Rhodobacter capsulatus SB 1003: one gene and its partner. The protein of the gene in region 1 interacts with the protein of each later gene in a pairwise test. Links are inferred from orthologs where the notes say so. Each region holds a gene or a part of one and is shown in the gene's direction. Other genes may lie near its edges. The genes, in order: RCAP_RS11760 and mtgA.

The links.
Region 2: the proteins of RCAP_RS11760 (region 1) and mtgA interact in binary tests that used the Escherichia coli proteins (3 or more experiments, as listed by UniProt). The link is inferred for Rhodobacter capsulatus SB 1003 from one-to-one orthologs.

The regions. Positions count from the first base shown.
Region 1 is NC_014034.1:2,546,261-2,553,833, reverse strand. The notes cover bases 1-3,000. They hold RCAP_RS11760 (peptidoglycan D,D-transpeptidase FtsI family protein), read left to right. Parts: upstream 1-600; coding sequence 601-2,400; downstream 2,401-3,000. Other genes in these bases: RCAP_RS11755 (GTP-binding protein), read left to right, coding at 2,569-3,000; ftsL (cell division protein FtsL), read left to right, coding at 206-604; rsmH (16S rRNA (cytosine(1402)-N(4))-methyltransferase RsmH), read left to right, coding at 1-209. In the rest of the region: more of RCAP_RS11755, read left to right, coding at 3,001-3,774; RCAP_RS11750 (DUF6525 family protein), read left to right, coding at 3,793-4,044; RCAP_RS18565 (TonB family protein), read right to left, coding at 4,028-4,846; TonB system transport protein ExbD, read right to left, coding at 4,843-5,262; tonB-system energizer ExbB, read right to left, coding at 5,262-6,047; RCAP_RS11730 (substrate-binding domain-containing protein), read right to left, coding at 6,597-7,573. UniProt on the Escherichia coli protein: Essential cell division protein that catalyzes cross-linking of the peptidoglycan cell wall at the division septum. Required for localization of FtsN.
Region 2 is NC_014034.1:177,157-184,607, reverse strand. Bases 1-2,878 are described here. They hold mtgA (monofunctional biosynthetic peptidoglycan transglycosylase), read left to right. Parts: upstream 1-1,003; coding sequence 1,004-1,753; downstream 1,754-2,878. Other genes in these bases: RCAP_RS00825 (M10 family metallopeptidase C-terminal domain-containing protein), read left to right, coding at 2,250-2,878; RCAP_RS00830 (hypothetical protein), read left to right, coding at 1,841-2,215; gltB (glutamate synthase large subunit), read left to right, coding at 1-906. Also shown: more of RCAP_RS00825, read left to right, coding at 2,879-4,010; RCAP_RS00820 (alginate O-acetyltransferase AlgX-related protein), read left to right, coding at 4,328-5,308; RCAP_RS00815 (alanine/glycine:cation symporter family protein), read right to left, coding at 5,402-6,760; RCAP_RS00810 (ATP-binding cassette domain-containing protein), read right to left, coding at 6,977-7,451. UniProt on the Escherichia coli protein: Peptidoglycan polymerase that catalyzes glycan chain elongation from lipid-linked precursors. May play a role in peptidoglycan assembly during cell division in collaboration with other cell division proteins.

The DNA.
Region 1 (7,573 bases):
CCGCGCCCGAGGCGGCGGCCTTCGATCTTGTGACCCGCAAGGGGGTGGGGCCGGACGAAATCGAGCTTGCACAGAACCCGCGGGCACGCTCTGCTATTCTGCGCATCGGTGCCCGCACCGATTCCCCCGCCGGTAGAGCTGACCGCAGCAGCCTTGGCCTGCCGGCCCCCCTTTTCGAAACCGACCGCAGCCGGGGCCGCCCCAGATGAAGACCATCTCGTATATCCTTGTTTCGCTTTGTGTTCTGGGTCTGGCCTTCTGGGCCTATCACGTCAATTACGCGACCCAGGACCGCGAACAGGAACTGCGCGCGCTGAATGCCGAGATCGCCGATCTGCAGGAAGGCCTCAGCGTCCTGCGCGCCGAATGGGCCTATCTGAACCGTCCCGAGCGGCTGCGCGAGCTGGTGAACCTGAATTTCGCCTCGCTGGGCCTGTTGCCGATGACCCCCGATCAGTTCGGCACCGCCGCGATGGTCGCCTATCCCGCGCCCGAGGGCACCGACCCGCTGTCGATCGATCAGGCCGTCGCGCAGGCGATCGAGGTTTCCGCGCCGCCGACCGATGACGAAAGCTCCCGCATCGCCGAAGAGGAGGCACAATGAGCCCCCGCACGCCGCTGCGCCCGCTGGCGCGGATCCTGGATGCCCGCGCCCGCGGCGAAAACCCCGACCTGATCGAACGCGCCAATATCCGCGCCCGCGGCGAGGCGGGGCGCGAAGCCGCCCGCGCCCGTGTCGCCTGGCGGATCGGGCTGGTGATCGGGATCTTCTGCGTTTGTTTCGGCGCGGTGGGGGTGCGGATGGGCACGCTCGCCGCCTCGACCCCCGAGGAACCGCAACGCGCCGACACCGCCCCGGCGATCCTGGCGCAGCGCGCCGACATCACCGACCGCGAGGGCCGGGTGCTGGCGACGAACCTGGTGACGCATGCGCTTTACGCGCAGCCGCCGATGATGGTCGATCCGGTCGGCACGGCGAAGAAACTGGCGAAGATCTTCCCCGATCTGGATGCGAAACGCCTGGCCGCCGATTTCACCGGCACGCGCAAATTCGTCTGGATCAAGAAGAAGATCTCGCCCGAGCAGCTGCAGCAGGTGCATGACATCGGCGAGCCGGGCCTGCTGTTCGGCCCGCGCGAGATGCGGCTTTATCCGAACGGGCGGCTGGCGGCGCATGTGCTGGGCGGCGCGCGCTTTGGCAACGAGGGCGTGGACAGCGCCGAGATCATCGGCACGGCCGGGGTGGAAAAGGCCTTTGACGGCTGGCTGCGCGATCCGGCCAACAATGGCGCGCCGCTGAAGCTCTCGATCGATCTGACGGTGCAGCAGGCGGTCGAGGAGATCCTGGCCGGCGGCATGAAGCTGATGAATGCCAAGGGCGCCACCGCGGTGGTGATGGATGCGCATTCGGGCGAGATCGTCGCGCTGGCCTCCTTGCCCGATTTCGACCCGAACGACCGCCCGACGCCGCTGGTCAAGGGCGATGCCTCCGACAGCCCGCTCTTCAACCGGGCGGTGCAGGGGGTGTATGAACTTGGCTCCACCTTCAAGATCTTTGCCGTGGCGCAGGCGCTGGAACTGGGGCTGGTGAACCCGACGACGATGCTGGACACGAAATCGCCGATGGTCTGGGGCCGGTTCCGGATCCGCGATTTCCACAATTACGGGCCCGCGCTGTCGATCACCGATATCGTCGTCGAAAGCTCGAACGTCGGCACGGCGCGGATCGCGCTTCTGATCGGCGGGCAGCGGCAAAAGGCGTTCCTGGAAAGCCTGGGCTTCATGGCGCCGACCCCGGTCGAGCTGTCCGAGGCCCCCTCGGGGCGGCCGATCGTGCCGGGGAAATGGTCCGAGATCACCTCGATGACGGTGGGTTACGGCCACGGGCTGGCGGCCTCGCCGCTGCATCTGGCGGCGGCCTATGCGACGATCGCCAATGGCGGCTATCGGGTCAAGCCGACGCTCGTGCATGCGGCCACGCATGAACGCGGGCCGCAGGTGATGTCGACCGAGGCGGCGCGCAAGTCGCTGGCGATGATGCGCGCGGTGGTGACGCGCGGCACCGCCAGCTTCGCCGATGTGAAGGGCTACGAGGTCGCGGGCAAGACCGGCACCGCCGACAAGGTGAAACCGGGCGGCGGCTATTACGACAACAAGGTGATTGCCACCTTTGCCTCGGCCTTTCCGGCCTCGGATCCGAAATATGTGCTGGTGCTGACGCTGGACGAGCCTTCGTCCTTTGCCGCGAACGAGACGCGGCGGACGGCGGGCTGGACCGCGGTGCCGGTTGCGGCCGAGGTGATCCGCCGCATCGCGCCGATCCTGGGCCTGCGCCCGGCCGACAGCGTGCCCGAGGTGCTGGACGGGATCCAGCTGGTCAAGGCCGCGAAAGGGCATTGAGGGCAGAGCGGGGCGTTGCCCCGCACCCCGGCGTATTTGCACCAGGAAAAACACGGGGAAAACACGGGGTCGGGCCGCAGGGTCCGGCCCTTTGCTTTGGCGGGCTTGCGGGGGGGCGGGCTTTCGGGCTATTTGGGTGATAGTATAACATAACTCAGATGGACGGCCATGACCCTTTCTCCCACTGATCCCCGCCTTCCGGTCAGCGTGCTTTCGGGCTTTCTGGGCGCGGGCAAGACGACGCTATTGAACCATGTGCTGAACAACCGCGCCGGGCGCCGCGTCGCGGTGATCGTCAACGACATGTCCGAGGTGAACATCGATGCCGATCTGATCCGCGAGGGCACCGAATTGAACCGCGCCGAAGAGGCGCTGGTGGAAATGACCAACGGCTGCATCTGCTGCACGCTGCGCGATGACCTGTTGAAAGGGGTGCGGGCCCTGGCCGAGGCGGGGCGGTTCGACTATCTGCTGATCGAAGGGACGGGCGTGGCCGAGCCCTTGCCCGTGGCCACCACCTTCGATTTTCGGGATGAGACGGGGGCGAGCCTCTCCGACATCGCGCGGCTCGATTGCATGGTCACCGTGGTTGATGCGATCAACCTGACGAAGGATTTCGCCTCGAGCGATTTTCTGGCCGATCGCGGCGAGACGGCGGGGGCAGAGGACGACCGCACGCTGGTCAATCTGCTGACCGAGCAGATCGAATTCGCCGATGTGGTGGTGCTGAACAAGGTCACGGATGCCGGGCCGGAGCGGCTGCAGATCGCGCGGCAGATCGTCAAGGCGCTGAACCCCGATGCGCGGCTGATCGAGACCGATTTCGGTCAGGTTCCGGCCGAGGCGATCTTTGACACCGGGCTGTTCGATTTCGCCCGCGCCGCCGAACATCCGCTTTGGGCGAAAGAGCTTTACGGTTTCGCCAATCACACCCCCGAGACCGAGGAATACGGGATTTCAAGCTTCGTCTATCACGCCCGCGCCCCCTTTGATCCGGCCCGGATCGAGGCGGCCCTGGGCGGGGCGCTTCCCGGCGTGATCCGCGCCAAGGGGCATTTCTGGCTGGCGACGCGGCCCGATTGGGCGGTCGAATTCAGCCTGGCGGGGGCCTCGGCCCGGGTCACGCCCTTGGGGCGCTGGTGGGCCTCGGTCCCGCCCGAGCGGCTGCCCGCGCATCCCGATGCGCAGCGCGAAATCGCCCGGAACTGGGCCGAGCCCTGGGGCGACCGGCGCCAGGAGATCGTCTTCATCGGCGTCGATCTGGACCGCGACGCGATCTGCGCGCGGCTGAATGCGGCGCTGGTTCCGGCCGCGGATTTCACCCCCGAGGCCTGGGCCGATCTGCCCGACCCGTTCCCGCGCTGGGGGGCGTGAGCTGGGGGGGGCGTGAGGATGCGACGCAACCTGACGACATCGCTGCGCCACCGGGTCCGGGCCGATCCGATGGCGGCCTTTGACCGGCTGCCCGCGCCCGCCCGGGCCTGGGCGCGGCAGGCGGTGCTGCCCTGGTCGGCGGCCTCGGTGGCGCGGATCTGGGCCCGCGCGCTGGCGGAAACCGGCTGCCCCGAGGCGGCGTTGGCCCGGCTGCATCTGGCCGAGGCGCGGACGCTGGCCCGCGAGCCGTCGCTCAGCGCGAAAACTTGACCGCGACGGAGAAGGCGTAGCTCGGCTTTGCCAGTTCCGCGGGGGCGGCGGGGAATTTCCCCGCCTTCTGCACCGCCGCCAGCGCCGCCGCATCCAGCGCCGGATGGCCCGAGGAGCGGTTCACCGCGGCCGAGAGCAGCGCGCCGTCGCGGCTGACTTTCAGCGCCAGCCCGACCGAGCCTGCAGCCCGTCCCGCCGCGGCGGGATAGCTTTTGCGCCGTTCGATCCGGGTGCGGATCGTCGCGCCCCATTTCGCAAGCAGGCTTTTCGTCGTGCCCGCCGAGACCGTCGCCTGCGCATCCGTCCCGCCCGTGCCCGCCTGTGCGCCCGCCCCCGATCCCGCCGCGCGCGAGGCGGCGCGGCTTTCGCTTTGCACCGGCGCGGGTTTCGCCTGCTTGGGTTTTTCCGCCCGCGGCCGCGGCTCGGGTTTCGGCTTTGGCGGCGGGGGCTTCGGTTTCTCCTCGGCGCGCTTTGGTGGCGTGATCTTCGGGGGCTCGGGCGGCAAAAGCACCGGATCGGGCAGCCGCACCTGGGGAATGTCGATCACCGGCGCGGTCAGCGGCAGCGCCATCTCGGGCTCGGGCAGCTGGATCTGCGGCGCCAGATCGACGAAGGTCGCGGCGATCGCTTCGAGGCCGTCCAGATCCTCGCCGCCCGCGCCCGCCGCCACCAGCGCCGCGGGGGCGGCCTCGGTCTGCGAGAGCACGGAAACCGCGACCGCATGCAGCGCCAGCGAGAGCGCCAGCCCCCACAGAAGCGCCCGCCCGGGCACTTCGGGCGGATCGGTCAGCGCAAGGCTCACGGCGCGGCCTCCTCCAGCCCGACAAGGCCGATCTTCAGATAGCCGCCCGCGCGCAGCTGGTTCAAAAGCCCCATCATCTCTCCGTAAGGCACGGATTTGTCGGCGGAAACAAAGATGCGTGTGGCCAGATCGCCCTGTGTCGCCTCGGCCAGCCTTGCGGGCAGATCGGTCGCACTGACCGGATCGCGGCCCAGCATCAGCCCCTTTTCGGCGCTGAGCGACAGCACGACCGGCTCGGGCGGGCGCGGTTGCGGCTGGCCCGAGGCCACCGGCAGATCCAGCGGCACATCGACGGTCGAGAGCGGCGCGGCGACCATGAAGATGATCAAAAGCACCAGCATCACATCGATGAAGGGCGTGATGTTGATCGCGGCTTCGGGGGTCAGATCCTCGCCGTCAGACAGCCGGACCGCCATTATTCCGCCACCAGATGCAGGGATTTCACCGTGGGCGCCAGCCGCGCCCGGTCCAGATCGCGCGAGAGCGTGCGTTCGACCAGCGCCGCCGCATCGGTCAGCGCGGCGCGGTAGCCGCCGACGGCGCGGGTCAGGTGGTTGTAAAGCAGCACCGCCGGGATCGCCGCGACAAGGCCGAGCGCCGTGGCCATCAGCGCCTCGGCGATGCCGGGGGCGACGACGGCCAGGTTCGACGAGCCGCTTTCGGCAATGCCGACAAAGGCGTTCATGATGCCCCAGACGGTGCCGAACAGCCCGACGAAGGGCGCGGTCGAGCCGATCGAGCCCACCGCCGTCACCCCCGATTGCATCGCCCGCGCCGCCCCGGCCTCGATCCGGGTCAGATCGATCGCGACGCGCTCCTTGATGCCCGCATCCGGCAGCCCCGCCGAGGCACCGATTTCCGCACGTGCCGCCGCCTGCATCCGCGCCACAATCCCGCCGCTCAGCGCCGCGCCAAGCGTGCCGCGCGCCGCCAGCACCCGGTAATCGCGCGTCAGGCGGCGGCGGGCGCGCGTCAGCTGCACCAGCTTGCCCGCCCAGATCGCCCAGGCCAGCACCGAGGCCGCAAGCAGCCCCAGCATCACGCCCTGCACCAGAATATCGGCATGGGCAAACATCGCCAGCGGCGTCAGCGCCTCGGAGGCGGCGGCGGCGCGCAGGGTCTCGGCCAGACCCGAAAGCCCGACACGGTCAAGAAACAGGATCAGCGTGCTATCGGCAGCGGCGGGAACGACGGGCGGCATGGCAGACCTCGGGGGCGTTCAGGGCGGAAAGGGGCGGCTGGCGGAAGGCTGGCTTTGTCCTCTCCTGCGCTTGTTGAGTGAACTTGTCAAGTAATGGACGGGGCAAGCGCCGGGCCATCTTGGCCGCGGTCCGGCGCGCGGGGGCGGCAGGCGGCGGCAGGCTGGGGCAAGGCGGCATCGGTCGGACCTTTCGGCTCGGGCCGAAGGGCCCGGCAGGGGGGATGTCGCGGAAAAGCTGGGCTTTCCGCAGACGGCGGGCCACCACTGCGGAACGGGCCGCTTCCGCGGCGCCCCTCGCGCCCCGGAAAGGGTGAATGTCCAAGCAGGTCTCCTGGCTCGCGGGTCTTCGCTCTGTCGGCCTTCCCGGGCGGGCCCAGTGGCATGTCGACGTCGCTCGCCGCTCACAGTTGCGGGGGCAGCCACGGTCTGGGCCCGGAGGCCGTTCCGTGTTCCCTTTCAATCCGACCCGCAGGCCGGAACTTGAACACGTCAAGCCAAATCCAATTTCGCCGCCGCGTCAAGCCGGAAGCGGGGCTTGGCCCGGGCCGCTCAGCCCCGGGGCGGGGCGGGCGTGCGCAGGATGCAGGGGATGCGGAAATGCGCCGGGCTGGCCGGGCCGCCCTCGATCAGCGCGAAGACCTTGGCGATCATCCCGTCCACGTCCTGCTCGATCATGCCGACATTGTCCGGCAGTTGCGCGGCGAAAGCGTCATAGTCGAAACAGCCGTAGCGCATCCGCCCGGCATGATCGGGCACGGCGCGGTTGAGCCAGCGCACCACCCCCTCGAGGGTGATCGTCGAGTTCACGAAGAGCCCCGGCGGCAGCGCCCCCGCCCGCGCGTCGAGCGCCCGTTCGGCCTTGTCGGGCGAATAGCCGCAGGCCAGAATCGCCTCCTCGGGCAGGGGCAGGCCGCGTTCGGCATGGGCGGCGCGAAAGCCGCGGATCCGCTCGGCGGTGTTGTGATCGCCCGCCCGCCCGCCGATGAACAGCAGCGGCCCGGTGTAGCCCAGATCGTCGCGGCAACGATCCAGAATCAGATGCGTCAGCGTCTTTGCCCCGGCATAGTTGTCCGAGGTGACCGAGGCCGCCTTCGATCCCGGCAAATCGAGGTTGACCACCCGCACCCCGGCCGCGGCGCACAGATCGGCGATCCGGTCCGGGTCGGTCGCGCCATTCGCCACCAGACAATCGACCTGATAGGACAGAAGCGCCCGGGCGGCCTCGAATTCCAGCTCGGGGTCGCGCTGCGTGCAGGTCATCACCGGAAACATCCCATGCGCGCGGGCCACCGCCTCGAACCGCTCGGCCATCGCGCCGAAATAGCGGTTGTCATATTTCGGCACGATCATGCCGACGATGTTCGAGCGCTCCCGCCGCAGCAGGCTGGCCTGGAAATTCACCGCATAGCCCTGATCGCGCGCCAGTTCGGTGATCCGCTCGGCCAGCTTTTCGCTGATCCGCCGCTTCTTCCAGGACCCGTTCAGCACCGCGCTGACCGCGCTGGGCGAGGTTCCCGCCCGTTCGG
Region 2 (7,451 bases), 2.4 Mb from region 1 along the record:
CTCGACCTGAACCCGCTTCTGATCACCGTCGATGGCTGGGACAAGATCGTCTACGACCGCTCGAAACCGCGCAACTTCGTGCCCGACACGCTGGATGCCGAGATCATCAAGGATGGTCACCGCTTCTTCGAGGACGGCGAGAAGATGCAGCTGAGCTACGCCGTGCGCAACACTTTGCGCACGATCGGGACGCGGGCCTCGAGCCATATCGTCAAGAACTTCGGGATGCGCAACGCGCTGCAGCCCGATCATCTGACGGTGAAGCTGACCGGGTCTTGCGGGCAGTCGCTGGGCGCCTTCGCGGCGCAGGGGCTGAAGCTGGAAGTTTCGGGCGACGCCAACGACTATGTCGGCAAGGGGCTTTCGGGCGGCATCATCGTCGTGCGGCCGCCGATGTCCTCGCCGCTGGTCGCGGCCGAGAACACGATCATCGGCAACACCGTGCTTTACGGCGCGACCGATGGCTATCTGTTCGCGGCGGGCCGGGCGGGCGAACGCTTTGCCGTGCGCAACTCGGGCGCCAAGGTGGTGGTCGAGGGCTGCGGCTCGAACGGCTGCGAATACATGACGGGCGGCGTTGCGGTGATCCTTGGCCGGATCGGCGCCAACTTCGGCGCGGGCATGACCGGCGGCATGGCCTATCTTTACGACCCGGACAACCTGGCCGAGGATTACATGAACCTTGAAAGCCTTGTCACCTGCGGGCTGGGCCATCCGCATTGGGAAGCGCAGCTCAAGGGCCTGATCGAGCGGCACGCCGCCGAGACCGGCTCGGTCAAGGCGAAGGCGATCCTCTCGAACTGGGAGGCCGAGCGGAAGAACTTCCTGCAGGTCTGCCCGAAGGAAATGCTGGTGCATCTGCCGCATCCGCTTTCCGATGAACCGAAGGCGGTTCCGGCCGAGTAAGCGGGCGCACATGACAAGGGGGCGGGGTCGGGTGACCCCGCCCTTTCCCGTTCGGGCGCGGCTTGACCGGCTCCCCCGTGGCGTGACAGATGGCGCAATGGCGGCACGCAGGAAAAACCCGATCAAAGCGACGATTCCCCCGGGGCGTGCCCGCTCGGTCGGGGCCCTGCTGCTTGCGCCCCTGCGCTTTGCCGGGGCCTGGACGGCGCGGATCAGCCTCGGCATTCTGGCGGCCTATCTGGCGCTGATCGTGCTTTATGACGTGCTCGATCCGCCGACGACCTTCACGATGTGGAGCGAAAAGCAGCGGCTGGGCAAGCTCGATCAGGAATGGACCGATTTCGAGGATATCGCCCCGGTGATGGCGCGCTCGGTCGTGGCGGCCGAGGATGCGAATTTCTGCACCCACTGGGGCTTCGACATGGGGGCGATCCGGCAGGCGATCGACAAGGGCGCCAATCGCGGCGCCTCCACGCTGTCGCAACAGGTGACGAAGAACGTCTTCCTCTGGCAGGGCCGCAGCTGGCTGCGCAAGGCGCTCGAGGCGCTTCTGACGCCCGCGGTCGAGGCGGTCTGGACCAAGCGGCGGATATTGGAAGTCTATCTGAACGTTGCGGAATTCGGCGAGGGGGTGTTCGGCGTCAATGCCGCCGCCTTCCATTATTTCCGCACCACCCCGGCGAAGCTGACACCGCGGCAGGCGTCGCTCCTGGCCGCGGTGCTGCCCGATCCGAAAGATCGCAACGCCGCCCGGCCCTCGCGCTATGTCTCGAAACGGGCCAATCAGATCGCCGATGGCGCCGCCACGATCAAGGCCGACGGCCGCGCCGATTGCTTCAGCCCCTGACCCGTCAACAGGATAGACAGGTGCCACCGCCGACGGTAGTCTGATGCCATGGTGGGGACACATTTGATCGCATTCGGGAGGGTTCTGGTGATGATGGGCGCAGGTCTTGCCCCCGTCCAGGTCAGTGCCGACCCGGGCCTTTCCCTGAGCTGCCTGCCGCAGACCGCCGAAGTGGCGGATCTGTGCGGCTTGATGCGGGAGGTGATCGCGACCGGCCTGCCGGACCGCAGGGTCCAGCTGGTCGGGCCCGAAACGGCCCCGGAAACGACGACCGCCATTCGGCTGCATGTCGAGCGGCTGAGGAAAGACGGGATTGTCGCGCATCTGGAATGGCGGCACCCCGGCGAGGACTGGCAAACGGGCGAGACGCAGGCGCTCAGCGTCATGGATCGCGATTTGAACGCAGGCATGGTCAGCAGGTTCTTTCAGAGCTTGTGGGACGCAAGCCCGATTGCGCGATAGGCGTGCCTGAAGAATTGGGGAAGGGACGACACGAATGACACGACAGATCAGTGAATTTTTGCGCGGTGCGACGGCAGAGCCTCTTTACGCGGCGATCGGCGAGATCGCCGATGCCGGTGCAGGCACTACCACGACCTACACGATGAGCGTCGGGGACACGTTCAACGGGACGATCGCGGCTTCGGGCGACCGGGACGGCGTGCGGATCAACCTCGTGGCGGGGCAGACCTATCAGTTCAACCTGAACGGCGGCACGCTGGGCGACACCTATCTGAGGCTTTATGATGCCGCGGGCAACCAGATTGCCTACAACGACGATTATTCCAACAGCACCAATTCGCAGATCACCTTCACCGCGACCACCTCGGGGACGTATTTCCTCGAAGCGGCGGGATATAGCTCCTATACCGGCAGCTATGCGCTGACGGCGATCACGGTCGCGCCGCCGACGATCGACGATCTGGCCGATTATCTGGTGAACGGCTATTGGGAAAGCAACGGGGGGCAGGCGCGCAGCTTCGACACCACCTCGGACAATGTCATCACCGTCGATCTGCACAACCTGACCGCCGACGGGCAACAGCTGGCGCGCTGGGCGCTGCAGGCCTGGTCCGCCGTGGCCAATCTTGTCTTCGTCGAAACGACCGGCACCGCCGACATCGAATTCGACGATTCGGATGATGGCGCCTATTCGACCTCGAACACCACCGGCACGCGAATCAACAGCTCCTTCGTGAACATCGACACCGCCTGGATCGCCAATTATGGCACCACGATGGACGGCTACAGCCTGCAGACCTACATCCACGAGATCGGGCACGCGCTCGGGCTGGGCCATCAGGGCGCCTACAACGGCTCGGCGACCTATCCCGACGATGCGACCTTCCCCAATGACAGCTGGCACCTGTCGGTGATGTCCTATTTCAGCCAGGACGACAACACCACCAGCGGCGCGTCCTTTGCCTGGGTCATGTCGGCGATGATGTCCGACATCATCGCGATGCAGTCGATGTATGGCGCCTCGACCACCACCTTGGGCAGCACCGTCTACGGCCGGAATTCGAATGTCGGCGGCTATCTGGAAACGCTGTTCGACAGCCTCGTGGCGGGCACCTCCGCGACCTATGGCGGCGATCCGGTGACGATGACGATCTATGATGCCGGCGGCCGCGACACGATCGATTTCAGCTTCTCGAACGTCAACCAGACCCTCAATCTCGCCCCCGGCAGTTTCTCGAACCTGGCCGGTCTGGTGGGCAATCTCGGCATTGCCCGCGGCACGGTGATCGAGATCGGCGTCACCGGGAACGGCAATGACCTGATCATGGGCAACAACGCCAGCAACACGCTGATGTCGCGCGGGGGCAATGACACGTTGCGCGGCGGCGCCGGCAACGACAAGCTGGACGGCGGCACCGGCAACGACTTCATCGATGGCAGCACCGGACAGGACACGCTGATCGGCGGCGCGGGCAAGGACACGTTCCTGTTCAACGTCGCGGTGACCGCGGCCAATGCCGACATCATCACCGATTTCAGCGTCGTCGATGACACGATCCGGCTCGACCGGTCGTTCTTCACCGGCATCGCCGCCACCGGCACGCTGACCGCCAATGCCTTCACCAAGAACATCACGGGTCTGGCGACCGATGCACTGGACCGGATCATCTACGAAACCGACTCCGGCGCGCTCTGGTATGACGCCGACGGCACGGGCGCGACGGCCCGGGTGCTTGTGGCGACGCTTGGCACCGGCCTTGCGATGACCAACGCCGATTTCTTCGTGGTCGCCTGAGACCTCGGGGCAGGATGCACGGCGACGGCAGACGGGCTTCCCGTCTGCCGTTTTTTGTCGGCCTTGTCTGCCTGCGGTGGAAATGACATTGTGAAGACAGTGGGCGGAGACCCCCGAAAGAGCAAGTCATGTGGCCAGATCGTGAACCCAGTCGCAGCATCGATGCGACCGTGCCCCCGGCGCGGGGGTTTGCGGCGCTGTTCAGGAAGCGCCCCCCCGTCACGATCCGCTGGCTGGCCGCGCTGCGCGCCAGCTCCCGGGGGTTTCGCGCCCCGGTCGGCCGGACCGCAACCAAAGTCGCAAGAGGACTCCTGCATATGAGTATCGACCCCTTTCCGCCCGGCAAAAGCGACACCGACAGCCTGTCCGTCGAAAATGGCATCCTGCGCGGCCGCGATGGCTGGCTGTTCCTGTGGGACGGCTCCAACGACGTGAGCCGCTACTACACCGACCCGGGATATTTCGGGGCCCCGGAACTTGCGGGCTGGGTGACGCTGCTGCGCGCCCGCGCAGCCCGGTGCGCGCAGATCGGGGCGCAGTATCGCCACCTTGTCGTGCCCGACAAGATCTCGGTCTATCCGCAGCATCTGACCGCGCCGCTGCGCTATTTCGATCAGCACCCGGGGGCGCGGTTCGCCCGGGCCTTTCCCGACGACACGCTTTGCGTCGACATCCTGCCCGACCTGCGCGGCACGCGCGGCAACTTTGCCGCCCGGGTCGAGCCCGGCGGCGGCGAGGCCGAAGGATCGGACAAGTTCTTCTTCAAGACCGACAGCCACTGGACCTTCGAGGGCTGTCAGGTCGCCTATCTGCGGCTGTGCGAAAGCCTGGGCGTCACGCCTTGCGACCTGAGCAAGGCCCGCCCCGGCCCGGGCAAGGAGATGGTGCTGGATCTGGGCGCGAAACTGTCGCCGCCGGTGCTGGAACATGCGCGGTTCGGCCGGGTGCTGCGGCACTCGAAGCGGCAGGCCGAGAACGAGATGGTGCGCTACAACGAAAGCGAGGGGCTGGCCAAGGGCACGCCGCGCTTCGTCGGCTGCATGGTGCACAACCACAACGACCAGCCGCAGGCCATCGCCAAAAGGGTTGTGCTGTTTGGCGATTCCTTTTGCGAGTTCCGCCCGCATCTGCTGACGGCGATGCTGTCGGAAACCTTCCGCGACGTGCATTTCGTCTGGTCGACCAGTCTGGACTGGGATTTCATCGCGGCGCTGAAGCCCGATATCGTGATCACCGAAATCGCCGAGCGTTTCGTGAACCGGCTGCCGAAGGACGATTTCCGCGTCAGCCCCGATTGACCGCGCCGCCCGGTGCCGTCTTCGACCGGTGGCCGCCCGGGGCAGGCCGCGCGAAGCGCCGGGGCATCCGTCAGGACGCCCCGGCCTTTGTCTTCAGTTCCCGCCTTCGCCGCCCGGGGCGAAATAGTCGCGCGTCAGCTTGACGATGATCGGCGACAGCAGCAGCAGCGAAATCAGGTTCGGGATCGCCATCAGCGCGTTGAGCGTATCCGCCACCAGCCAGGCGAAATCGAGGCTCAGCGTCGCGCCGAAGAAGACCGCGACGGTCCACAGCACCCGGAACGGAATTTCGCTGATCGTGCCCAGCAGGAATTCCCAGCATTTTTCGGCATAATAGGCCCAGCCGAGGATGGTGGTAAAGGCAAAGAGCGCCAGACAGATCGTCAGCACATATTTGCCATAGCCCGGCATCGCCGCCTCGAAGGCCGAGGAGGAGAGCATCGCCCCGGTCTCGCCGCTGGTCCAGACGCCGGTGACCATGATCGCAAGGCCGGTCAGCGTGCAGATGATGATCGTGTCGATGAAGGTCCCCATCATGCCGATCACGCCCGAGAACACCGGGTTCGAGGTCGAGCCCGAGGCCTGGGCGATCCCGGCGGTGCCAAGGCCCGCCTCGTTCGAGAAGATCCCGCGGGCCACGCCCTTCTGCATCGCCATCAGGATGGTCGCCCCAAGGAAGCCCCCCGCCGCGGCGGTGCCGGTGAAGGCATCGGTGAAGATCGTGGCAAAGGCCGCCGGGATGTTTTCGGCGAAGACCGCCAGCACGAAGGTGACGCTGACCAGATAGACAACCGCCATGAAGGGCACGACCCGTTCGGCCACCGCGCCGATGCGCCGGATCCCGCCCAGAACGACGAGCCCGGTGAGCACCGTCATCACGACGCCCGAGATCCAGGTCTCGATGCCGAAGGCGTTCTGCACCGCGCTCGCGATGCCGTTGGCCTGCACCATGTTGCCGATGCCAAAGCCCGCAAGGCCGCCGAAGAAGGCGAAGGCCGTCGCCAGCCAGGCCCAGTTCCTGCCCAGCCCGTTCTTGATCGCGAACATCGGGCCGCCGACATGTTCGCCCTTGTCGTCCACTTCGCGATATTTCACCGCGACGACCACCTCGGCGTATTTCGTGGCCATGCCGACAAAGGCGGTGACCCACATCCAGAACAGCGCCCCGGGGCCGCCGACCGCGATGGCGGTGGCGACGCCCGCGATGTTGCCGGTGCCGATGGTGGCGGAGAGCGCGGTCATCAGCGCCGCGTAGGGGGTGATTTCCCCTTCCGAATCCGCGCCGGGCGTGCGGCTTTTCCAGATCATGCGGAAGCCGTAGACCAGCTTGCGGATCGGCATGAAGCCAAGACGCAGCTGAAGGTAGAAGCCGGTGCCGATGATCAGGACGATCATCGGAACGCCCCAGACGATCCCGTTCAGCCAGTTGAAGAAGTCATGAATCAGTTCCAAACGCCAGTCTCCTCTTTGTCCCTCGCACCGCCGTCTTCACCGGGAAGACCGGCAGGTGTGCGACGCGTCGCGTTGCCGGGATCTTGTGCTGTTGTTCGCGGCCCCCTCCTACGGTCGCATCGGATCGAAGATCAACCCGGCGATTCGACGCTCCGGCGTCGATTTTCGCCCGCCGTCTTGCCGCGGCCGCAGCCTGAGCCCGGCCGCGGACCCGGGTCAGCCCGGCATGAGCCGGATCACCCGGTCACAGATCGCCTCGAGCAGGGCAAGGTCATGGCTGACGATCACCATCGCCATGCCGGTCTCGCGGCCGATCCCGACCATCAGCCTGATCGTCAGCGCCTGCGTCACCGGATCCAGCCGCGAGGTGGGCTCGTCGGCGAACAGGAACGCGAGATCCAGCAGCAACGCCCGCAAAAGCGCGATGCGCTGCAACTCGCCGCCCGACACCGCCGCAGGTCGGCGCGCCAGAAGATCGGGCGCCAGCTTCAGCCGGTCGAGCAGCGGGGCCACCCTTGCCGGATCGATCCGATGCCGCGCCAGCAGGTCGTCCAGCCCCTCGGCCAGCGTGATCCGCGCCGGAAAGGCGGCGGGCGGATCCTGCCAGAGCTTCTGAAAGGCAAGTTTCGGCACTGCCGGGTCCCGCCACAGCCTGCCCTGATGCGGCAAAAGCCCCAAAAGCGCATTGCCA